DNA from 3 places in the Bacillus sp. 11C genome. Region 2 is predicted to be linked to each of the others. Evidence: riboswitches for the same ligand, from Rfam matches in the RefSeq annotation. Region 2 holds a riboswitch; each other region holds the start of a gene.
What was found. A riboswitch is a leader RNA that binds a small molecule or an ion and turns the genes downstream of it on or off. The one in region 2 is predicted to bind thiamine pyrophosphate.
Positions count from the first base shown of each region.

Region 1 (8,054 bases), on a different contig from region 2:
TCAGTGAGTGCACCAGTCTCGGAAGCGGCAGTCTGTGTGTTATCATTGTTTTCTTTCGCAAACGCGTTGTAGCTGAATCCGCCAGCCGCTAAACATCCTGCTAAAAGACCAACCATCCATCGTTTCTTAAGCATATGTGATTCCTCCTTTGTATGTGTATGAGTACAGTTTACATACTTAACATGAAAGGAAAACGAAAGAAAGATGAGAATTTGATGAGAAAACGTCAGTCTTCATACACAATGTTCGCAACTTTTCCGGTGTAGGCATTGATTTTCACTGTCGCTTCTTTATCATCCGGAAGATCAACATCCACTTCAAAGATGAGAGTGCCCCCACTTTCTTCGAGATCTGCGTCATCCGCCGTCCCGCCCGTTTCTCTCTCTGCAATGGTTTTCGCTTCGTTTTCCGTAATCGGTGTTTTGGGTTGGTCTTTACTGCTGATTTGGTCAGCAGACACAACTGCTTTTTCCTGCATGTCTACCTTCACTTCGTATGTTTTTCCGTCTTTTTTTTGAATGGTATATGTGGCAACACGATTCTGATGTGTTTGTTTTTTGACGGTTCCCGGGACCCGCTCAAGTGCGAGTTGCTCGGCTTCTTTTTCTGTCATGACAGATGGATTCATCTCTTTAACTCTGTTCATCGAAAGAATGTCTGCCGATTTTGCATCAGCTTTTATAAAATAAGTTCCCTTTGGATTTTCAAGGGTCATATCATATGTTTTTTTATCCTTTGATTGTGTTACATTCGTGATTTCGCCTTCATAAGAGGCTTCGACTTTTTTTACGACAGCCTTCTTTGACATTACATCTTCATGGGTTTGCCGAATGATAAGAACCGCACAGATGATGATGGCTAAAACCGCCGCTGCAGCAGAAATTGCTTTGATTGTTTTGTTCATCAGCCTCCCCCATTCTGTTCTCTGAATTCCATGGTGACAGCTGTTCCTTGTTCCGGCGTACTTTTTACAGACAGCTCAAGGCCGTGCTCATCGGCGATTTGCTTGGCAATGGAAAGGCCTAAACCCGTTCCGCCTGTTTTTCTGTTTCGTGCCTCATCCGCTCGGTAGAACCGTTCGAACAGGTGCGGGATATGCTCCTCAGGTATTCCGATGCCTTCATCCCTTACTGACAGAAACGGCAGCCCATTCCTCGTTTTGGCTGTCATCACAATGGCTTTTTCACTATATTTAATGGCATTATCGAGCAAAATGGTCAGCAGCTGCTTGATGCGTTCTTCATCAGCTATTACAAACAGGCTCTCCTTATCTGTTTCAAGAAAAATGTCACGCTGATAGACAGGCTGGAGCGTTTGCATGACAGTGCGCGACACTTCAACCAGATCGATTGTTTTCAGATCAAGCTCAATGCCTTCGTGGCTTTTGGCCAACGTCAGAAGCTGATTGGTCAGTTTTTTCATATGCAGCGCTTCTGAATAAATGGCTTCTATCGATTCCTCAAGCACTTCCGGCTTTTTTGCCCCCCATCGCTTCATCAGGCTGCTGTAGCTTTCTATAATCGTGAGCGGGGTTTTCAATTCGTGTGAAGCATCTTGAACGAATTGCTGCTGTTTATCGTAATGATCTTTCAGCATCATCGCCATCTCATTAAACGTCAGCCCCATCTGATATAACTCGTCGTGGGACTGTCCTTCCAAGGAAATCGTTTTGAATGCTTTCTCCCGCTGTATGTCTTTCATCGTCATCATTAATCGCCTGATTGGATTGATGATCCGGCGGGCGAGCAAGCTTCCCGCAAAAAAAGAAGCGATACAGACAGCAGCACTCGCAGCGATTAAGATGATTTTCAGCAGAAACAGACTCTCTTCTGTGTTCTCCAGCCTTTCAACCAGCTGAAGAGATACCACTTGCCCATCGGTCCAAATAACCGGAACAGCAGCTTCAGCAAACAGTTTGCCGTCATGTTTCCTTACATCTGCAGTTTCACCGCTATGAAAAGCGAGAGGGAAATCTTTATACGCTTTTTCTTTTGTCATCGTCATAACGGCTTTTTGATCTCCATTCACAACACGGACCATGCCGTTTGCCGGAAGATAGGCCTGCAGCATGTCCTGCAAAGCCACTCCTTCTGTTTCAGCAGCATGCAGTGCTTCGGCGATGTTACTGGTCTCATCTGCAAGCCGGGCCGCATCCTTTGATGTCAGGGCGGATGAAAAAATGAGATAGACCGCGGTATGGACCAGAATTAATAACAGTAACAGCGATAGTGATGTGTATAGATGAATCTTGGTCTTTAGCTTCATTTTTTACCCCTTAATGGCATAGCCAACCCCGCGAATCGTATGGATCAGCTGTTTTTCGTAAGGATAATCCAACTTTTTTCTGATGTATCTGATGTAGACGTCCACGACATTTGTATCACCAATATAATCAAATCCCCATACTGAGCTTAAAATCTGCTCCCGTGTCAGCACTTGCTGCGGATGCTTCAGCATATAGACGAGCAAATCAAATTCCCGCGGCGTTAATTCCACCTCTTTGTCTCCGCGTCTCACTTCACGTGTTTTTTCATTCACCCGTAAGTCGTCATAAGTAAGAAAGGTGTCAATATCTTTTGTTTTTGTCCCTTTTTGGCGCAGTGCCGCCCTGATTCTGGCAAGTAATTCTTCAATTTCAAACGGCTTTGTGACATAGTCATTGGCACCGATGTCCAGTCCAGTTACCTTATCAGGCACACTGTCGCGCGCCGTTAATAAAATGACCGGTGTTTGCGAATCCGTTTTTCTCAAGCGGCGCAGCACCTCCAGGCCGCTAAGTCCCGGAAGCATAACATCAAGAAGCACCAAGGTATACCCGCCTTCCGCTGCCGCATTCAGCCCTTCCGTACCATTGTGTTTCATGGTAACGCTGTAACCTTCATACTCCAATTCAAGCTGAAGCACTCTGGCGATTTTTTCTTCATCTTCCACAATTAATATGTGTCCTTTTTCCAAATCCGATCATCCCTCTCCTGACTCGATATGAAAAAAATGATTTCTTGGTTTACAAAATGATTCTTATCATCTATTATGATGTCAACATAAAAAATTGTATACGGAAAGCACTAGGGGTGCTGTTTTGGCTGAGATAAAGCGCGAGAGTAACGCGCTTTGATCCCTTATGACCCGATCTGGATAATACCAGCGTGGGGAAGTGCAGGTTGACCGAATGGTGTATTTTTTGTGCGCTTAATCGATCTCTTACTGCATATTCCCTTAGAATATGCAGTTTTTTATTTTACCAAAAAACAAGAGGTGAAAGAAATGCAGCAAATATGCGGTACAAGCAGAATCGCCGGTTTTCGGTTCTCTTTATATCCGATGACAGATGATTTTATCAATGTGATCAAGTCTGCACTGAAAAAAACCGACACATCTAAGGTTTGGACGAAAACCGACCATATCAGCACAATCTTACGAGGATCGGCTGATCATGTATTCGATGCAGCCAAAGCCATTTATCTTAACGCGGCAAACAGCGAAAAACACATCGTCATGAACGGCACGTTTTCCATCGGATGCCCGGGCGACACACAAGGAGATACATATCTTTCCGCAGACGATAATCGTGTCAATGAAGATGCTGTCCGGAGCCTGAACGCGGAAGCGCCGTGCCAATTTGCCCTTTATCCGATGAATGAGCCCGATTATATGGGCTTGATCATGGAAGCTGTCGACATTGCGAAAGCAGAAGGCACCTTCGTACAAGGTGTCCATTACGCGAGTGAGCTTGACGGGGATGCGCATGACGTATTCAGGACATTGGAAGCCGTTTTCCGTATGGCTGGAAAGCAAACAAAGCACGTAACCATGACTGTGAATGTTTAGGCTAACAGTCCATCTAGAAAAAACAGAAAGCAGGGATAAAATGAAAAGCTGGAAAGTAAAAGAAATTGTCATTATGTCCGTTATCAGTATTGTTTTTGCCGTGGTTTATTTATTATTTACGCATTTTGGAAACGTACTTGCAGGTATGTTCGGTCCAATCGCTTATGAACCTATTTTCGGTATTTGGTTTATCGTTTCCATCATCGCCGCGTACATTATTCGAAAACCCGGAGCAGCGCTAGTTTCTGAAGTCATAGCCGCTCTCGTTGAATGCCTGCTGGGAAATCCATCTGGCCCGATGGTCATCGTCGTCGGCATCGTTCAAGGTCTCGGGGCTGAAGCTGTATTTCTCGCGACGCGCTGGAAAGCATATTCTCTGCCTGTACTTATGCTGGCAGGAATGGGATCTTCAGTAGCCAGCTTTATCTATAATCTATTTGTTTCTGGCTATATTGCCTATTCACCAGGTTATCTTCTCATTTTGTTTATAATCCGTCTTGCTTCCGGCGCACTTCTTGCGGGACTTCTCGGGAAGGCTGTCAGCGACTCTCTCGCTTATACGGGCGTGCTAAACGGAATGGCACTCGGAAAGGAACTGAAAAAGAAACGGAAACGGGTATCAGAACATGCAAGCCTTTGATAAGCTTCTCACGGTTGACAGGCTCAGCTTCTCTTATGAAGAAGACGCGAACCCGGTTTTTCAAAATATTTCGTTTGAGCTTCAAAAAGGAGAATGCGCTTTATTGCTAGGACCGAGCGGATGCGGAAAAAGCTCGCTCGCCCTTTGTTTAAACGGTCTCTACCCGGAGGCTTGTGACGGCACACAGTCGGGGCATGTATTTTTACTTGAAAAGCCGGTCACAGACCCTGGAGCCTCCGAAACGGTAGCCCAGTATGCCGGGGTCGTCTTTCAGGACCCCGATCAGCAGTTTTGCATGCTGACGGTGGAGGACGAAATCGCTTTCGGGCTGGAAAATCTGCAGATTCCGAAAGAAGAGATGACGGAGAAGATCGATGCCGTTTTAGAAAAATTACGTATTGCTCATTTAAAAGAAAAAACAATATCCACTTTGTCAGGGGGACAAAAACAGAAAGTTGCTCTTGCCTGTATACTGGCCATGGAACCCGAGCTCATTATGTTAGACGAGCCGACTTCTCTTCTAGATCCTTATTCAGCGCGGGAGTTCGTTCACATGATGAAAGATCTTCAGCGTGATAAAGGCTTCAGCCTCCTTGTCATTGAGCATCAGCTTGATGACTGGACGCCTTGGGTTGAAAGAACGATCGTGCTGGACAAAGCAGGAAAAAAAGCGCTGGATGGCCGAACGCAAGATCTATTTCAGTACGAAGCGGCAACCCTAAAGCAAATGGGCATCGCGATTCCAAAAGTATCTGATCTGCAGAAAAAATGCAGTATGCCGTTTACTTTATCAAAGGAAACGCTGTTCAAAAAGCCTTTTCCTGCCGAGTATGCAGAAAAGAAAGAAACTCCTTCTGGGAAGAGTGTGCTGGAAGTCAGCGGCCTTTCATTCGCAAGAGGACATCAGACGATTTTCAAAGACCTTAGCTTTTCATTGCACGAAGGCTCTTTGACGGCGCTTGTCGGCCCTAACGGCACTGGTAAATCGACGCTTTTATCTGTTCTCGCACGTCTTATGAAGCCGCAAAGCGGCAAGATTCTTCTATATGATCAGCCGCTGCATTCATATAAAGAAAAAGAACTGCGAAAACGTTTGGGATTTGTTTTTCAAAACCCGGAGCATCAGTTCGTCACCAATACGGTGTATGACGAGCTGATGTTCGGTCAAAAAGTAAATGCTGAAACTAAGGAAAAAGCGCACCATCTGCTGGATCGTTTCAGTCTTGCGCATTTGGCTGATCATCATCCGTTTGCGATCAGCCAAGGACAAAAACGGCGCCTGAGTGTCGCTACTATGCTCATGCATGATGTAAAGGTTTTATTATTAGACGAACCAACCTTTGGCCAGGACGCCCATACGGCGGCTGAATGCATGGATATGATTCGGCGTATTAAGGAAGAAGGAACCGCTGTCCTTATGATTACGCACGATATGGAGCTTGTCTCTTCGTATGCCGACAGCGTGCTTGTTCTCCATGATACGAATCTAGCTTTTGACGGATCTCCAGCGCAGTTATTTTCTCAGGAAAAAGGGCTTGTCCAAAAAGCAAAGCTCACCCTCCCCCTTCTATATGAATGGATGGCCTACCAAGAGGAGGTGCGTGATGAAGCAGCCGTTACATCTCATTAATCCGACAGTGAAAGCCGCGGCGGTTTTTTTGTGTGTCGTCATGCTGTCGTTTATTTACAATCCTTACACTCCTGTGTGTTTTTATATCATCATCGTTGCCGGTGTCCTATTGGCGGCCAGAATCCCTTTAAAAAAATGGTTTTTGTTTACGATTCCGTTTTTGATTTTGGCATTCGGATGCGTATGGACAGCCGCTGTTTTTGGCAAGGTCCCGACAACTCCGGATAATTTCTTGTTTCAAGCAGGCCCTATCTCAATCAACAGCGATAATGTCTCTGTCGGCATTTCTCTCGGGTTTCGTATTTTGTGCTTTTCCGCGTTATCGATGATGTTTGTCTTTACGACCGATCCCATTTTATTTATGCTGAGCCTTGTCCAGCAATGCAAGCTCTCACCAAAGCTCGCATACGGGGTCATTGCAGGCTTTCGTTTTCTTCCGCTGTTAAAGGATGAAATCCAGCTGATCCAGCAGGCTCATAAAATCAGAGGAGGAGCGGCAGAGAGCGGCTTCATTGAGAAAATCAGCGCGCTAAAGCGGTATACCATCCCGCTGTTGGCCAGCGCCATCAGAAAAGCGGAACGGACAGCGCTTGCGATGGAATCAAAAGGTTTTACAGGAAGCAGAAACCGGACATATTACCGGACACTGACCGTAAACCGCCGCGATTGGCTGTTCTTTTGCCTCGTTCTCTTGTTATTCGCAGGATCTTTACTCGTATCCCTATGTTTTGCCTCATAAAAATCCGCTATCGGTTGATAGCGGATTTTTTTCTTATTGATGATAGTTTAATGCCTGGGCAAGATTGGTTTTAATTGTAATATTCGAAAAATCAATCCCCAGCTGTACAGCGGTTTGCGCGATTTCAGGCCTGATTCCTGACAGGGTTGACCTGACACCGATTAAAGTGAGCGCCTCAATCAATTTAAAGATTTGGTGCGCCACCATCGTATCAACCACCACCACACCTGATAGATCGATTAACAGATGCTCCACGCGTCTTTTTGCACAAGCATGAAGCGTGTTTTCCAGAATAAACTTTGCACGTTCAGTGTCAATGTCACCGACAAGCGGCAGCAGAGCTGTTGATTTGCTCAGGGTAATGATAGGCGAGCTTAATTCCAATATCATTTCTCTCTGGGCGTTTAATTGCTGTTTGGCATTTGCTTCAGCGTGATCGACGAATGTATAAATGGTAAAATCAAAAACTTTTACAATCAAATCGGCCCATTTTTGTTTCTCTCCCGGTTCAAACGCCGACTCATTTTCTTCTGCGAACTTCTCAAAATACTTCGTATATAATCTCCGGTTTCTCATAAACTCCCGAATCACATACTGAACCGGAGTGTCGAGATGCTTTTGATCGTTCGTCAGCTCAATGACCCACACTCGAAATTCTTCGAGAAATTGTTTTTCCGGTAAAACATACATGTCATTCAGATGCCGGTAAAATTCTCTGTCCTGTTCTTTCAATTCTTCCGTTACAGATGCATTATGTAAGGCATAAATCGAATTCGGATCGCTTTCTTCCATCGTTTCAATCCATTCATCAGCCATTTGTTCCACATACTCTGAAAAAAATGCATATAATTTTTCATTCAGTTTCATCACACTACTCCTTTCCCCAAACACTATTATAACTTGACTGACCGCTGAATCCCAGTCATACAAGCTGAAGCCATCCAATATTTTGAAAATTACTAATTCTTTGGGTTGTATCCTATTTTTTCAAAATGCTTCAAATGGCTCTGTCCGAGCGGTTGCTTTTTTCATATAATGTGAAGCAACATCCTTGTATCCACTTGCAAGCATAAAAAAGGAGGGCTTTTTTATGAATGGTGAAATCCGCTTGATCCCGTATGTGACGAATGAGCAGATCATGGATGTAAACGAGCTTCCTGAAGGCATTAAAGTGATTAAGGCGCCAGAAATATGGGCAAAAGGGGTAAAAGGAAAAA
Region 1 covers NZ_JBUPVZ010000007.1:3,547-11,600, forward strand. The annotation lists gene ACY3LV_RS11335 (PepSY domain-containing protein) at 1-134, opposite strand, end outside; gene ACY3LV_RS11340 (PepSY domain-containing protein) at 227-904, opposite strand; gene ACY3LV_RS11345 (ATP-binding protein) at 904-2,265, opposite strand; gene ykoG (two-component system response regulator YkoG) at 2,269-2,955, opposite strand; TPP riboswitch at 3,058-3,170, shown strand; gene ACY3LV_RS11355 (YkoF family thiamine/hydroxymethylpyrimidine-binding protein) at 3,265-3,828, shown strand; gene ACY3LV_RS11360 (ECF transporter S component) at 3,869-4,468, shown strand; gene ACY3LV_RS11365 (ABC transporter ATP-binding protein) at 4,455-6,098, shown strand; gene thiX (HMP/thiamine ABC transporter permease ThiX) at 6,073-6,837, shown strand; gene rsbRB (RsbT co-antagonist RsbRB) at 6,871-7,704, opposite strand; gene isp (serine protease Isp) at 7,928-8,054, shown strand, end outside.
Region 1: another riboswitch for thiamine pyrophosphate. It lies ahead of ACY3LV_RS11355 (YkoF family thiamine/hydroxymethylpyrimidine-binding protein); the one in region 2 lies ahead of thiC (phosphomethylpyrimidine synthase ThiC).

Region 2 (8,054 bases):
TCTGCAAAACCTTTATCCCCGGTTCAAATCCGGGTGTCGCCTTTCTTTTGCCGGGGTGGTGGAATTGGCAGACACACAGGACTTAAAATCCTGCGGTAGGTGACTACCGTGCCGGTTCAAGTCCGGCCCTCGGCACCAATTTTACTTACATGATAAGTCGAATTGGTGTTTTTGTTTTATCATTATAACTAATCATATTAATGATCTACTTGTGTAGATCATTTTTTTATTGCTTTGATTTATCATAAGCAGAAGTTCTGATACATGATCATAAAGCTGCTTTAGCCATTATGTTTAGCCAAGTCTCTTAACACTTTTTAATTATTATCTTTCCAAAAAAACTTTTTTGAAATTCGTTGACACTTAATAAGATCCATGATATATTTATATTCGTCGGTTAGATACGACGTAAAACTTGCCGGTGTGGCGGAATTGGCAGACGCGCACGACTCAAAATCGTGTTCCTTCTGGAGTGCCGGTTCGACCCCGGCCACCGGTATACTGAAAAACCCGTTTCTTATGTAGAAACGGGTTTTTGTTTTTTTATAATTTATTCAGCGTATTGGTCTATGATCTCTTCTAACACCTCTTCAAGCTCTTCTGCATCTTCAAGCTCTGATTGGCTGAAGCGGACGCGTACGAGCTGTTCTCCGTCATTATACATCTCTTCAAGCCATCCTCGCAGGCCCCTTGCTCTGCGGTCGACTTCGATAATCATGTCTAAACCGTCTTCGTCTAAAAGGAAAATAATTTCTAATTCATCAAGCATCTGACGATAGTAGCCTGATGTTGGGACGAACTCAAATTCTTGAACAAATGGAAGTCGGCGCCGGAAGTAGGGCGCTTGTTCGCAGTCTGCTTCGTTCAGGCGGAAGCCCAGGTTTTCGATTGCTTCCAGCACACTTTCAATCCAGGGATGCGCTTCAACGTAAATGCGGTCATGGTCGGATTTATCGATACCGCCTTGAATATCAAGGTCTGTCACTACGGCGACTTCTACCTTCCCTACAGTGATCGGCGTATCAAGAGGGAGAGTGAATGAGAATGGAAATTGATGCTCTTCACCAGGCTGAATGGTGAATGAACCAGTGACCCGAAAAGAATGGATTGTAGCGTATTTACGGTGCTCTTCATCGTCTTTTACAATGACGTACCGTGTATTAAGCTGTAAGTCAATGTAGCGGATGTCCTGAGCGATTTTTCCGCCTTTGACATGGACAGTTCCCCGTACTTCTTCTCCTGGATAATAGGCGTCTTTCTCTAAAATTGTATCTACTTTTGCAGCACCGATTCCGGCACTTGCCGCAAACTTCTTGAAAAATGACATATTAGATCTTCCCCTTTTTCTTTTTCTCAACAGATATACGTAAGAAAGAGGAAAAAAGATTCGTTTGATTCATACTTTTTTCCTATATTCGTAAAGTCTTGGGACAGACTAAGAATAATTTAAAGCAAAGGAGCGGAGTTGAAATGAATAAAGAAAGTCTGGTTGCTGATGAATTACATAGAATGTTTTTGGCTGGTGAACTGCAAATCACGGTAGAAGAGGATATAAACAATATTTCCGAAAGGCTGAGAAATGGTGATCTCAGTTTAGACTCATTAAGCGGTGAAGACGCGTTTATAAAAGAAACGGTAAACGAGGCTTTACAAAGAGTGGAGCAATAAAAGGAAGAGACGGTGTCCCATAAATGAGACACCGTCTTTTTTTATGACTTTGTTACAGTTCTCTATGAAATGAACAACTGTAACTAATTGTTCATGCAACGCTTTCTGAGGTCTGGGTTTGCGAGTTCTGTTCTGCGCAATTTTTATTTTATGCTGGTTTTAGTTGCTGTTAGGTTTGATTCGGGCTATAAATCATCGTTAGGAATTTAATGTTCTAGCTCTTTCTGATAAAAAAATATTTAGGCTTGTGTCATGCTATAATGAATAACAAATTTTGTCGGGGAGTGGGATGATGAAACAGATTATTGCGATGGGAGGGGGAGGTTTTTCGATGGAGCCAGAAAATTTGTCCCTCGATCGATATATCATGAATCAATCGGCACGGAAGACGCCTCGTATTTGTTTTTTGCCGACGGCAAGCGGTGATTCCCAAAACTATGTTCAGCGGTTTTATCATACATTTCAAACATTGGATTGTGTGCCATCTCATTTATCCTTATTTAAGCCGCCGTCAACAGATTTAACTTCTTTTGTTATGGAAAAGGACGTGATTTATGTTGGCGGGGGGAATACACGGAATATGCTTGTGCTATGGAAGGAGTGGGGGCTGGATCTTATTCTCAGAGAGGCGTGGAAGAGCGGTGTGGTTCTAGCTGGATTAAGTGCCGGTGCGATCTGCTGGTTTGCAGAAGGGGTGACGGATTCAGCCGGACCGCTGACAAGTATGAAAAGTTTAGGCTTTTTGCAAGGAAGCTTTTGTCCTCATTATGACGGTGAGAAGGATCGGAGACCGATATACCATCAGCTGATATGTAACGAATTCTTGTGCGAGGGCTATGCGGCGGAAGATGGAGCGGCTCTCCATTTCATAAATAATCAGCTGTTTCAGACAGTGAGTTCAAGACCGGGTGCAAAGGTATATCGGGTGACGAGGGGTGAACATGAAATATTTGAAACTCCGCTGCCGGTCAAATATTTGGGGTGAATTAGCTGAATATTTTATATATTCCTCTTTTTTTTAGGTTGGTTTTATGTTAAGATAAGTCCGAAATCAATAGTTACTGGGGGTGCCCGTTTTCGGGCTGAGAGAGAAGGTAAGCTTCTTAACCCTTTGGACCTGATCTGGTTCGTACCAGCGTGGGGAAGTAGAGAAATTGTTTTTATTATTGTCGTGCTGGGCAATAATAAGTTTCTTTCTGACTGTAACCGGGTTCATTCATTTGAATCCGGTTTTTTGTGCTGGTTATGGGCTTGATTTTGTCCTTTCAAACGAAGAGAGGGGAAGATCAGTGATGCAAAACAATTCAGTGCAGCAAGCCAACATTTCTATTATGTCGAGTTTTTCGGGTAGCAAGAAAGTATATGTGGAGGGTTCTTCTGCGGACATCCAAGTGCCGATGAGGGAAATCGCATTGAGCCCGACGACAGGGTCGTTCGGCGAAGAGGAAAACGCGCCTGTGCGTGTCTATGATACAAGCGGACCTTATACGGATCCTGATGTGACCATTCATATTCAAGAAGGATTAAAGCCTCTCCGCCAAAAATGGATCAGTGAGCGCGGCGATGTCGAAGAATATGAGGGACGGGCGATCAAACCAGAAGATAACGGTTATAAAAAAGCAAACCTAAACGTAAGCTACCCAGGACTAAAGCGGAAACCGCTGCGGGCGAAAGCAGGCCAAAATGTCACACAAATGCATTATGCCAAAAAGGGGATCATTACACCTGAGATGGAGTTTATCGCAATCCGCGAGCATGTGTCTCCCGAATTTGTCAGAGATGAGGTAGCAAGCGGCCGGGCGATCATTCCTTCAAATATTAATCATCCTGAAAGCGAACCGATGATTATCGGCCGGAATTTTCATGTGAAGATTAATGCGAATATCGGGAATTCAGCGGTTACGTCATCTATAGAAGAAGAAGTGGAAAAAATGACGTGGGCCATTCGCTGGGGAGCGGATACGATGATGGATCTTTCTACCGGAAAAGACATTCATACGACGCGTGAATGGATTATCCGCAATTGCCCCGTGCCTGTGGGAACTGTTCCGATTTATCAGGCCCTTGAAAAGGTAAACGGCGTAGCGGAGGATTTAACGTGGGAGATTTACCGTGATACGCTGATCGAGCAGGCAGAGCAGGGAGTGGATTATTTTACGATTCACGCGGGTGTTTTGCTGCGGTATGTGCCGTTAACCGCCAAACGGACAACGGGAATCGTGTCACGCGGGGGAGCGATTATGGCACAGTGGTGTCTGGCTCATCATCAGGAAAGCTTTTTGTATACTCATTTTGAAGAAATCTGTGAAATCATGAAAGCGTATGATATTGCTTTCTCTCTTGGGGATGGGCTTCGCCCTGGATCAATCGCTGATGCCAATGACGAAGCGCAGTTTGCTGAATTGGAGACTCTCGGAGAATTGACGCAAATTGCCTGGAAGCATGATGTTCAGGTGATGATTGAGGGACCAGGGCATGTGCCGATGCATAAAATTAAAGAGAACGTCGATAAACAAATGGACATTTGTAAAGAAGCGCCTTTTTACACCTTAGGACCGCTGACGACAGATATTGCGCCGGGCTATGACCATATTACTTCAGCGATCGGAGCGGCGATGATCGGCTGGTATGGAACAGCCATGCTTTGTTATGTAACGCCGAAGGAGCATTTGGGGCTGCCTAATCGTGATGATGTACGTGAAGGAGTCATTACATATAAAATTGCTGCGCATGCCGCTGATCTTGCCAAAGGGCATCCCGGAGCGCAAAAACGGGATGACGCTTTATCGAAAGCCCGCTTTGAATTCCGTTGGCGTGACCAGTTTCATCTATCTCTTGATCCGGAAAGAGCGCTTGAATACCATGATGAAACCTTGCCGGCAGAAGGAGCGAAAACCGCTCATTTCTGTTCAATGTGCGGTCCGAAGTTTTGCAGCATGAGAATTTCTCAGGATATTCGGGACTATGCGAAGGACAAAGAGCTTAGTGAATGGGATGCCATCGAAGAGGGGATGAAAGAAAAAGCCGAAGAATTTGTAAATCAAGGCAGCCAGCTTTATAAATAAAAGATTGCCAGCGAATTAATTTCAGCATTTCTGATCGGGGCACCGAAGGCTCTTATCTTTTAGATAAGGGCCTTTTTTTGTATTAATGGGAATAAGATTTTGCCGTTTAAGCTCTGATTTTGAAAACAAACGAGAGGTTATGAAGTAACGATGCCCATGGAGGAAATTGATATGAAGCATACGAAGTGCGTAACTAAATAAAAAACCCGCTAATTGCACAGCGGGTTTTTGCATCTCTATTAAGCATCTTTTTTAATCGGCAATCCAAGGCCTTCTGCCACGCGTTTTCCGTATTCAGGATCGGCTTTGCAGAAATGCTCGATTTGGCGAAGTTTGATTTCTTCTTTTTCTACCGGCTTCATGGCGTTTACGATATTTTCAACGAGGCGGGCACGCTCATCCTCGCTCATCAAACGGTAGAGGTCACCGGCTTGTGTGTAGTGATCGTTGTGATCATAGCTTACGCTGTCAGCGATTCCTTCTACCGGATATGCTGCTTGTTTATCCTCAGGTGACTCTTTCGGACCGCCGAAGCTGTTAGGCTCGTAATATACAGATCCGCCGCCGTTGTTATCAAAACGCATTTGTCCGTCACGCTGATAATTGTTGACTTCGTTGCGTGCGCGGTTGATTGGCAGCGCTTGATGGTTTGCGCCAACACGGTAGCGGTGTGCATCATGATAAGCAAACAGCCGGCCTTGAAGCATTTTATCCGGAGAAACATCAATGCCAGGCACAAGTGTTCCAGGTGAGAATGTCGCTTGTTCTACTTCTGCAAAGTAGTTTTCCGGATTTCTGTCGAGAACCATGCGTCCGACTTCGATTAACGGATAGTCTTTTTGAGACCAAACTTTTGTGACATCAAACGGATCGAAGCGATACGTATTTGCATCTTCTAAAGGCATGATTTGCACATATAGTTTCCATGCGGGGAAATCACCGTTTTCGATCGCGTTGAAAAGATCTTCTGTATGATAATCTGGGTTTTCACCGGCAATTTTTGCAGCGGTACTAACATCAAGGTTTTTCACGCCTTGTTCTGTTTTAAAGTGATATTTAATCCATACGCCTTCGCCTTCGGCATTGGTCCATTTGAATGTATGGCTTCCAAAGCCGTGCATGTGGCGAAGTGTCGCAGGAATCCCGCGGTCAGACATCAGAATCGACACTTGGTGAAGCGATTCTGGTGAAAGTGACCAGAAATCCCATACAGCTGTAGGGTTTTTTAAGTGTGTTTTTGGATCTCTTTTTTGTGTATGGATGAAATCAGGGAACTTAATCGCATCGCGGATAAAGAATACCGGTGTATTGTTTCCGACGATGTCATAGTTTCCTTCTTCAGTATAAAATTTAACGGCAAATCCGCGCGGGTCGCGAACTGTGTCAGCCGAGCCAAGTTCACCGGCAACTGTTGAGAAACGGATGAACAACGGTGTGCGTTTGCCGACTTCAGAAAGGAAAGCGGCTTTCGTGTATTTTGTTACATCGTTTGTTACTTCAAAATATCCGTGAGCGCCTGCTCCTTTAGCGTGAACAACACGCTCAGGAACACGTTCTCTGTTGAAATGGGCCAATTTTTCGAGTAAATGTACATCTTGGATTAAAGTTGGTCCGCGAGAACCTGCAGTCATTGAATTTTGGTTATCTCCAACCGGGGCGCCCCAGCTAGTTGTCAGTTTATTTGAACTCATGTGATCACCTCTTGGAATTTATAAGAACATAATATCATCTCTAAGTAAAAAGTCAATATCATATTATAATTATTATAAAATAGTTATTTATATTAAGCGATATCTAGTATTGAAAATGATGATAAACCTCTGTCATAACAGGTTTTAAAACAATGAAAATTTGTGTGATCATGATTTTTTCTTTTCTATTTGCGAAACAAGCAGAGTAAGTGATAAACAGGCAGACAAAATCTCGCATAAATAGAGTTGGTTTATGACCGGTATCCTCACTTAGAAAAGTGTTTATTTTGCAGACTTGGCTTTTGCTTCTGCCAATAAGGCGCAGGTTTAAGTAAAACACAGCCCTTGAACACATGGTATGATATGTAAAGAAGGGAGCTGATTTTCTGAAAACATTGATAAGCACAACAATTATTTGCCTGATTGCTATGCTGTCAGCATGCGAAGATACAAAACAAATGGAAATCAAAGAGGCCGATATGTCAGATCTCGAAAAAAATAGAATGGATGTTGCAGCCTCCCAAACCTTCACTGCCGAGGTCGCAAATATCAGTGATAGCATTTCTGGAGCTGAAATGTATATAGAGCATTATCAAAACGGAAAGCTTGTTGAAACCATTGGACCGGTAAGTGCAGATTACTCGGAGGAAAAACCCGATTCATTACAATTTGTTTACTTTGAGAATGAGGAGGGAGAAGGTAAGAATAAACTGAGCACCGTTCATTTTGGAATTGTGGATAAACAAGGAAATATTGTGGCTGATTCGTCGTTTCGGCGTGATGATAGCGCGGCACAGGAAGTGACTCAGAAGATTTCGTCGGCTAAACCGATTTCTTTCGAAAAACCTGTATTGATCGGCAGCAGTATTAAAGGGACTGACGAACCAATGCACACCTCTGAACACAAAAAAGAGCTCATTAAGCATCAAGATGCGCTACTGTATTATGTGGAATTGCATCATTAGAAACGGGCGGCTTCAGGCCGTCTGTTTTACAAAGCGGTATACTTGCTTTTTTGAATCGTGCGTGATACATTTTAAATCGTAACAATTTCGATTTAAAAAGGAGGCTATGTGACTTGGCTAAAAAATCAAAAGTGGCAAAAGAGTTAAAACGCCAGCAGCTTGTTGAACAATACGCTGATATTAGACGCGAGCTGAAAGAAAAAGGAGATTACGAGGCACTCAGCAAGCTGCCGAGAGATTCAGCACCGGGAAGGCTCCACAATCGCTGCATGGTAACAGGGCGCCCGAGAGGATATATGAGGAAGTTTAAAATGTCCAGAATCGCTTTCAGGGAGCTGGCTCATAAAGGACAGATTCCCGGTGTGAAAAAAGCGAGCTGGTAAGAAAAACTCCGGCCGATTACAGCGCGCCGGAGTTTTTTTCGTTTTTCTTGAAAGCGATGACGTAGGATAGGTGCTGGATGATCATGATGATAAACACAATAATAATAGGGAAAAACGGAATATGCGATTGAAAAAGCGGATAAAAAATGAGAAGAACCGCTGCGGCAGGAAGCGAGAAATAGACGGCGATATAAGACGCGCGGCATGCTTTTGCCGTCATCATCTGCTCTCTTTCATCCTGCTCTTCAAATTCATCAGGCAGGAGAAGCTGCTTTCTGGCAG
Region 2 covers NZ_JBUPVZ010000015.1:81,043-89,096, reverse strand. The annotation lists tRNA gene ACY3LV_RS17815 (tRNA-Cys) at 1-42, shown strand, start outside; tRNA gene ACY3LV_RS17810 (tRNA-Leu) at 50-138, shown strand; tRNA gene ACY3LV_RS17805 (tRNA-Leu) at 418-499, shown strand; gene spo0M (sporulation control protein Spo0M) at 551-1,327, opposite strand; gene ACY3LV_RS17795 (hypothetical protein) at 1,471-1,668, shown strand; gene ACY3LV_RS17790 (Type 1 glutamine amidotransferase-like domain-containing protein) at 1,961-2,653, shown strand; TPP riboswitch at 2,722-2,829, shown strand; gene thiC (phosphomethylpyrimidine synthase ThiC) at 2,961-4,733, shown strand; gene katA (catalase KatA) at 4,973-6,424, opposite strand; gene ACY3LV_RS17775 (hypothetical protein) at 6,853-7,389, shown strand; gene rpsN (30S ribosomal protein S14) at 7,503-7,772, shown strand; gene ACY3LV_RS17765 (hypothetical protein) at 7,789-8,054, opposite strand, start outside.

Region 3 (8,054 bases), on a different contig from region 2:
ATTTCCCCGTACCCAGCAGCAATCTTGATTGAAATGATTTCCCGCCAATAGTTAACATGCTCATCCGCCTCCTACAAAATGGACAATTTCAATGACATCGCGATCACAAAGCTCAACCTCGTGATAGTGTTCTTTGCCGATAATTTCTTTATTTCTTTCAACGATAACGATTTTATTTTCAAGCTGATAGGACGCCAGCAGATCTTGAATTGTACCTGTGTCTTTTTCCCATTTCACGTCTTTACCGTTCAGCTGTAGCATCATATCTGAACCGCCTCCTTGCGATCAATTCGGAATGCGTGCAGCCAGTCTTGATTGACCTCTATATTCATGATGAGATCACTGATCAAAGCCCCCGTTGCCGGAGCAAGCAGAATCCCATTTCTAAAATGGCCCGCAGCAAATAAAATACGGCTGTCCTCAGGGTGTCTGCCGATGTACGGTTTCCCATCCTTTGTTCCCGGCCGCAGTCCTGCCCAAAAACGATCCACCTTCATATTCTGAATGGCCGGCAGCATCGTTTTTGCTTTTTTCATAACAGATTCCAGTCCGCCAAGATCCGGTATTTCACTCCAGTCACCCGGCTTCATTGTCGCGCCGACAACCAGTCTGCCGCTTTTTCTCGGCACGATATAGCAATGGTCATGGTAAAGTGTTTTTGTCAGCGGTATATCATCATTCCAAACAGACAGGCATTCCCCTTTTACAGGGAAAAATGAGTTGTTCAGCCCGAGCTGTTTAAAAAACATTCCGCTCCACACCCCGCTGGCAACCGCGACATAATCCGCACATACGTTACCATTCGGTGTCTCGATGGACAGCGCTTCACCGTCACGTTCGACATGCATGACGGGAGTATGCTCAAAAATCTCCGCGCCAAGCGCTTTCGCTGCTTTCGCATATGCCTTGCAAACGAAATAAGGCTCAACATGCACATCATCCTGAATAAAGGATGCCCCGAAAATGTCACCGGACGTATACGGCTCTTTTTCTAAAACTTCTTCTTTTGTATGCCAGCTGACTGATTCCAAATCATCCATCTTCCTCAGCCGCAGCACGTCTTCTTCAGAAAACGCCAGCTTAAACATACCGCCGTTATGTCGACTGATATCAATACCAGATAATGGGTAAAGCTCTTCTCCAAGACCTTTGTACAGACGCTGGCTGTGCATGGCGAAGTCAAAAAACGCGTCACGTTCCTCGCACTCGGCATGGGCGCCAAGCATTCCGGCAGCGGCACTTGTTGTTCTGCCGCCCATTGTCCCGCTTTCAAACAATGCGATTGTTTTGTTTTCCTTTGCTAAATGATAAGCAATCGCGGAACCAATAATCCCGCCTCCAATGACTACTGCATCATAATGCCTTTTCATAGCGCATCTCCTTTAGCTTACGGGAATATCGTCTGGCAGCTTCCAAAGGGTCAGCGGAAGAGAAAATTCCTGACATGACAGCGATGCCGTCTGCTCCCGCTTGTTTTACGTCTCTTAATCTGTCTGGTGTCATGCCGCCGATGGCCATAATCGGGATGGACATCCGCTGTTTGATTTCTGACAGCAAGGACATGCCTCTGCCTTCAAGACCCTTTTTGCAATCCGTTTCAAACACATGGCCGAACAATACGTAGTCCGCATCTTCCTTTTCTGCTTGAACGGCTTCCTCCAGTGAATGCACTGACCGCCCGATATGAAGGTGAGGAAATCTGGCTCTGACCTGCTTCGGTGAAAAGCTGTTGCTCGGCAGCTGCACGCGATGAATAGATGAAAAAAGTGCAATATCCACTCGCCCATTCATGACCAATTTTCGTTTATCTACCCCGCCTTCAGAAACAAGCTCAAGCAGTTTCAAAATGTCAGCCGCCGATTTAGACCGTTCTCGAATGTGAATGTAATCAACTTCATTCTGAATCGCTATGATGACTCTCGCTAACGTTTCAACCGGCTTGCAGTCATCAGTTATGGCGTGAAGCTCCAAATTCCTCCACCTCTTTTATGCCGCGGTTAGACCAGCCTTCTTTTTGATAGGCCATTCCCCAAAATTGATACTCATAAAAGCTTGAAATAACAAAATTCTCTTTCATCTTGGCACGCACTTCCTCCGTGCTGTTTTCCGCCAGCTCATCAAAGCGATTGATTTGCTCTTCGACCTGCTGTCTGAACCAGTCACCGCCGTATGTGCTGATCCACTTCTGATAAATCGGATGCCCCGGATCACATGTCAGTAATTTCTCGCCAACCTCGTAATACAGCCAGTAGCATGGCAGCAGGGCCGCTAAGATCTCAGCAAAATTTCCGCTCAAAACCGAACGGTACATATGGGATGTATAAGAGTATGCTGTAGGAGACGGCTTAAAGGCCTTACGCTCTTCATCACTGATGTCCAGCAGCTCCGCAAACTCGCGGTGAAGCGCCATTTCCGCCTCATATGTACCTTGGGCGTGGCTTGCCATCCGGCCCGTTGTATAAAGGTCCTTCGCATAAGCGGCGCCGAACGATTGCACCTTGGCAAAATGCGTTAAATAATAAGAATCCTGAAGCACGTAGTATTTAAAACGGTCAATCGGAAGCGTTCCGTCACCGATTCCCTGAACGAACGGATGGACAAAGCTCCCTTCCCACCATTCTGCGGCTGCACTGCGGCATTCTTCTGAAAATTTCACACGTCATTCCCCCTGTCTGATAAATAAAAAAACCACTTTCCCGCAAGGAAAAGTGGTTTGGAATTGGCGTAGTAAACTAACACAAATACCGCTCCACTTCCCTACGCAGGTCTGAACCTGTTCAAGTTATGAGGGTCTAAAAGTCACACTTTTATCTCAGCCCTTATGAAGGACACCCCTAGTGGTTATACGAATACATATTGAATTGTTGTTGCACCTCTATATTAACACGAATCCCTATTTGGTCAAGGTTTATCCTTCTAATGTTTTCTTAAGTTCCATTACATACACCCTAGACCCGGTGACAATTAAGCGGTCTCCCAGTTTCAGCCTTGTATCCCCATGAGGAACGATGCTGTCCACACCTCTAAAAATCCTGACAAAGATGACGTCTCCTGTAAAAGGGAATTCCCGTAAAATCACACCGTCGTACGTGCTGTTTTCCATATTAATTTGATACAGAGAAGACTCTTGGTTCGTGAGCAGCTTCATGACACCAGGCGCTTCTATTAGCGCGCGAAGCAGCGTTTTTGTCGACAGCAGAATAGAAAAGATGTTGATTCCCTGCTCCTTCAAAGTTGCTTCATTTTCGGGTGATCCCACGCTGGCAATGACTCTTCCTGTTCCTTTTTCTTTTGCAAGTAACGCAATGTCCGCATTCATGTCTTCATTCCCAGTTGCGACAACCAGGATATCTGCATCAAAAATGCCCAGTGATTCAAGCGTCTGGTGTTCATAGTCAGAGATGGCTTCAACGGTAAATACTGATTCTGACAGCTTTTCCTCCGCATTCTCTTGATAGACATGCACAACACGCACGTCATACTCCTCTTCCGGCAGTTCAAGAGTAACCGGCAATGTCATTTGGTTCGCGCCGATAAACGTAATTGTCTTTTTCTCCTCCGGGTGCTCTTCCCGTGTGTATAATTTTTTAAATAAGACCGGCGAAAAAATACTGGCAATGACGGCTACTAACGTCAACGCTCCTGACATATTTGCGCTGATCACGTGAAGCTGCTGTCCGATTGTCGCAGCGGCAATCACGAGCGAGAGCGTTGATGTCAGCAGGAAACCAGACGCCAAAGTGGTTCGTTTATCATACCACTTCTTCAAGTACAGGACAGGAATGATTTTGCTGACTAACAGCGCCAAAAGCAGAAGCGGGATCATGATTAAAATTTTCGGATCTTGGAAAAGGGTCCAAATATCGAGCTTCACACCGACCATTACAAAGAAAATCGGAATTAAGAACCCGTAGCCGAATGAATCCAGCTGCTGAACAAGTTCTTTGTTTGGCGAAAGAAGGGAAACGAGAACCCCCGCTAAGAAAGCGCCGAGAATATTTTCCGCCCCAAGTGATTCAGACAGGGCAACCAGTACGATAATTAACGTAAAAATGGCACGCGTCCCGATCTGAATCGTCCCTTTTGACATCGACTCAACAAATGAGCGATGTTTAAAGACCCGGCCGAAAAAGTAAAGCACCACTCCGGCTGCAAACAGGATCATCAAGAGCCACATGTTCCCGCTGTCTTCTCCGTATAGAGAAGAAAACACAGCAAGAAGAATCATCGTGACCAAATCAGCAATCACGGCAACAAGCAAAATAATCTGCCCGATATTTGAATTCATAATCCGTTCTTCTTTTAACGTTGGAACGACAACACCTAACGAAATCGTTGAAATAATTAGCGTCATTAAAAACGCATTTTCGATAAATCCTGCCAAGACGAACCCATAGGACAGCAGCAATGATAAAATAAATATACCGGCAAAAATAATGGACGCCGTAGCAAACGTATTAGGCGCCGCTTTGCCGTTCGGCAGGAGCTGCTTTTTCTTTCCTTTCTCAAACGATGAAAAATCAATTTCAAGCCCGCTTAAAAACATTAAAAAGATAAATCCGAGCAAAGAAAGCGTCTCAAGCCATGTATCACCCTCGACAACTAAATTAAGACCGCTTTTTCCGATAATCAGCCCCATAATGATTTCTGCAACAACAACCGGGATCGTCAGTTTAAAGCGGTGCAAAAGGATGGGTGTTAAAAATGCAACGATAAGTACAACAACTAAAGATGCGACAGATGAATGCGCCATAATCAGAACCTCCTTTTTAGGTCAGGGTTATTTCAGTTCTCAATCAAAGAACAAAACCTCATTTTTTAAAAAACATAACGCGATTTTAACAAGGATGATGATAAAAAATAAAGTAAAAAGGTCTTATTCCTGTTTAGAAAATAATTCTTCTATAATTTGCACATAAAAGCCTGTGATGACTCACAGCACTTTGCTCCATAATAAATAAAACAATCGGCAAGGAGGATCACGCATGGCTTACGATATAATCAGCGATATTCATGGCTGCTATGATGAAATGATGGCATTAATCCAAAAGCTTGGCTATACAATGAAAAATGGAGTGCCTGTCCACGAAGAAGGCAGGGTGCTTGTTTTTGCCGGAGATTTAACTGATAGAGGACCAAAATCGATTGAGGTCATCCGCTTTGTAGCCGGCGCTTACGAAAAAGGCGCTGTACGTTATGTTCCGGGAAATCATTGCAATAAGCTGTACCGCTACTTAAAAGGAAACCCCGTGAAAGTGATGCATGGCCTCGAAACAACAGCGGCAGAGCTTGAAGAATTTTCTACAGAAGAAAGAAAAACAGTCAGCGAACAGTTTATGAAGCTGTACGAAACGGCGCCGCTTTACGACATCTTACATAACGGAGAATTAGTTGTCGCCCATGCTGGCATAAAGGCTGACGATATCGGAAAATTTACCCGCAGAGTGAAAGACTTTGTGCTTTACGGCGATGTGACGGGTGAAACGTATCCGGACGGCAGGCCTGTCAGACGTGATTGGGCTGCATCCTATAGCGGAAGCGCTTGGGTGGTATACGGCCATACACCTGTGAAAGAGCCCCGGAAAGTCAATCGCACCATCAACATTGATACAGGCTGCGTATTCGGAAATAAACTGACAGGCTTTCGCTTTCCAGAACTAGAGACCGTCTCTGTTCCAAGCTCCCTGCCTTATGACGAATCAAGATTTCGCCCAATATAAAAGGAGAGAATTACGGATTCTCTCCTTTTATCAGTTCTTTCATATCTTGAGGCAGTGCAGCATGAAACACCATGTTCTCCTGCGTCAGCGGATGGATAAACGAAAGCTGCTCGCTGTGCAGAGCCTGCCGGCCAATTTCCCGTCTCGTTCCGCCATACAGTGTATCACCGCACAGCGGGTGCCCGAGGTAGCTCATATGTACACGAATTTGATGGGTCCGACCTGTCTCAAGCTGCAATGTCACCGATGTGATCTCGTCAGTTGCGTGTGTGACATGAAAATGGGTAACAGCCTTCTGGCCGTCCGGTGTCACGATCCGTTCAATAATACTGTCAGGATGTCTGCCAATCGGAGCATCGACAGTTCCTTCCATCTGTGTCATCCGCCCGTGGACCACTGCCGCATACCGGCGTTTCACAAGCCCGCTTTTTTGCGCTGACGATAAAATCGAGTGGGCAAAGCGATGCTTGGCAACAAGCATGAGACCTGATGTATCCCGGTCCAGCCGGGTGACAAGATGAACTGTCGCCCTCACTCCGTTTTTTTGATAATGATGGATCATTCCATTCGCAATGCTGCCGGATGGGTGCTCTCTTGAGGGGATTGATGATACATAAGGCTGCTTGTTGATCACAAGCACATGCTCATCCTCATACAAGATATCGAGCGGGACAGGCTCTGGCAATAACGTCTCACTCACCTGTTCCTCAGGAAACTTCACGACAAGAAGATCTCCCTCTCTCAAAACGTATTTGACCGTTACATGCTCACCGTTGATCAGCAGGTCTCCCCCGCCAAACTTGATATCGGTTAACAGACGTTTCGAAATTCCCAGTTCACCTGCATATTCCTTTACAGTCATTCCGTCTTCAGCGGAAGTGATGTTCTTTCTGATAAAAAAATGCTCCACGATACGTCCTCTTTCTATTCACCTTTTCCGATAAACGAATCCTGAACTCTTTTCCAAAATGGAAACGGACGGAATCTCGCAAACCTTACATTTTCAGATGCAACTTGGCAGCGAATCGACTTCACATCCTTATGAAGAAGGGTTAAATGGTCAATTGTCACTTGAAAGTCAACTTCGTTTCTCGGCTTAATCATGCAATCATGATGGGAAGGGAGAAGCAGCGGCGATCCGACCGTCCGGAATACACGGTTGTTAATAGAAGCCATTTCCGCGAGCTGGATCGCTCTGATAGACGGATGGATAATCGCTCCGCCCAGCGCCTTATTGTAGGCTGTGCTGCCGGATGGCGTTGACAGGCAAAGGCCGTCGCCCCGGAAGGTTTCAAAGAGCTGCCCCTTGATTTCCACATCAGCCACAAGGCTTCCTTCTATGCTTTTAATTGTACATTCATTCAATGCTAAATATCTTTCTTCCCGCTCGTTTTCGTGATAGGTCACAATCACTTCGAGAAGCGGATATTCGACTGTATGATACGGCGTTTTCGCAATCGCAAGAACAAGCTTTTCAATTTCATGAGGAACCCAGTCGGCATAAAACCCCAGATGACCCGTGTGAACGCCGACGAATGCTGTTTTATCCAAGCGGTCGCTGTATCTGTGAAAAGCATACAAAAGCGTTCCGTCGCCTCCGACTGAAATGACGATTTCCGGTTCATTTTCATCCAGTTCCATATCAAAATCCAATAAATACGCCTGTATTTTGCTTTTCAGCGTATCAGAAACTTGATCTCCTTTTGATGATACGGCAAATTTCATGCTTTTCTTCCCCTTTACTATTGTTGCTCGCTTCCTTTTTTCTTTCTTGAAAAGGCAGCTTGAGCTTCCTGTATTTCACCCCTGATCTCCGACATCTCTTCATCAAGCCGGGAAGCTGCTTCAGAAGCACGCTGAAGCCTTAGTTTTACTTTTTCAGGAATGTTTCCGCTGTATTTATAGTTCAATGAATGCTCAATGGTGGCCCAAAAATTCATCGCCAGCGTACGGATCTGTATTTCCACGAGAACATGCTTTTCTCCGGATACCGTCTGTAAGGGATAAAGCACGACAAGATGATATGACCGGTATCCGCTCTCTTTATGTTCCGCAATATAATCCCTCTGATCCACAACGGTGAAATCTTTTCTGGCGAAAAGCATCTCTTTTACGATTTGGATGTCATCGACAAATTGGCACATGATTCTAAGGCCTGCGATATCCTGCATGGTTTCAATTTCATGCAGCGGTATGCTTTTCTTTCTCGCTTTTTCAAGTATGCTTGCCACAGGCTTGACGCGTCCAGTCACAAATTCGATCGGCGAATGGACATCCTCGTATTCATATAGTGTGCGAACCCCTTTGAGCTTCACTTTCAACTCTTCGACAGCC
Region 3 covers NZ_JBUPVZ010000007.1:188,124-196,177, forward strand. The annotation lists gene thiG (thiazole synthase) at 1-64, opposite strand, end outside; gene thiS (sulfur carrier protein ThiS) at 61-261, opposite strand; gene thiO (glycine oxidase ThiO) at 261-1,370, opposite strand; gene tenI (thiazole tautomerase TenI) at 1,354-1,971, opposite strand; gene tenA (thiaminase II) at 1,949-2,656, opposite strand; TPP riboswitch at 2,738-2,846, opposite strand; gene ACY3LV_RS12445 (monovalent cation:proton antiporter family protein) at 2,909-4,753, opposite strand; gene prpE (bis(5'-nucleosyl)-tetraphosphatase PrpE) at 4,986-5,720, shown strand; gene ACY3LV_RS12455 (RluA family pseudouridine synthase) at 5,731-6,630, opposite strand; gene ACY3LV_RS12460 (NAD kinase) at 6,645-7,445, opposite strand; gene yjbM (GTP diphosphokinase) at 7,463-8,054, opposite strand, start outside.
Region 3: another riboswitch for thiamine pyrophosphate. It lies ahead of tenA (thiaminase II); the one in region 2 lies ahead of thiC (phosphomethylpyrimidine synthase ThiC).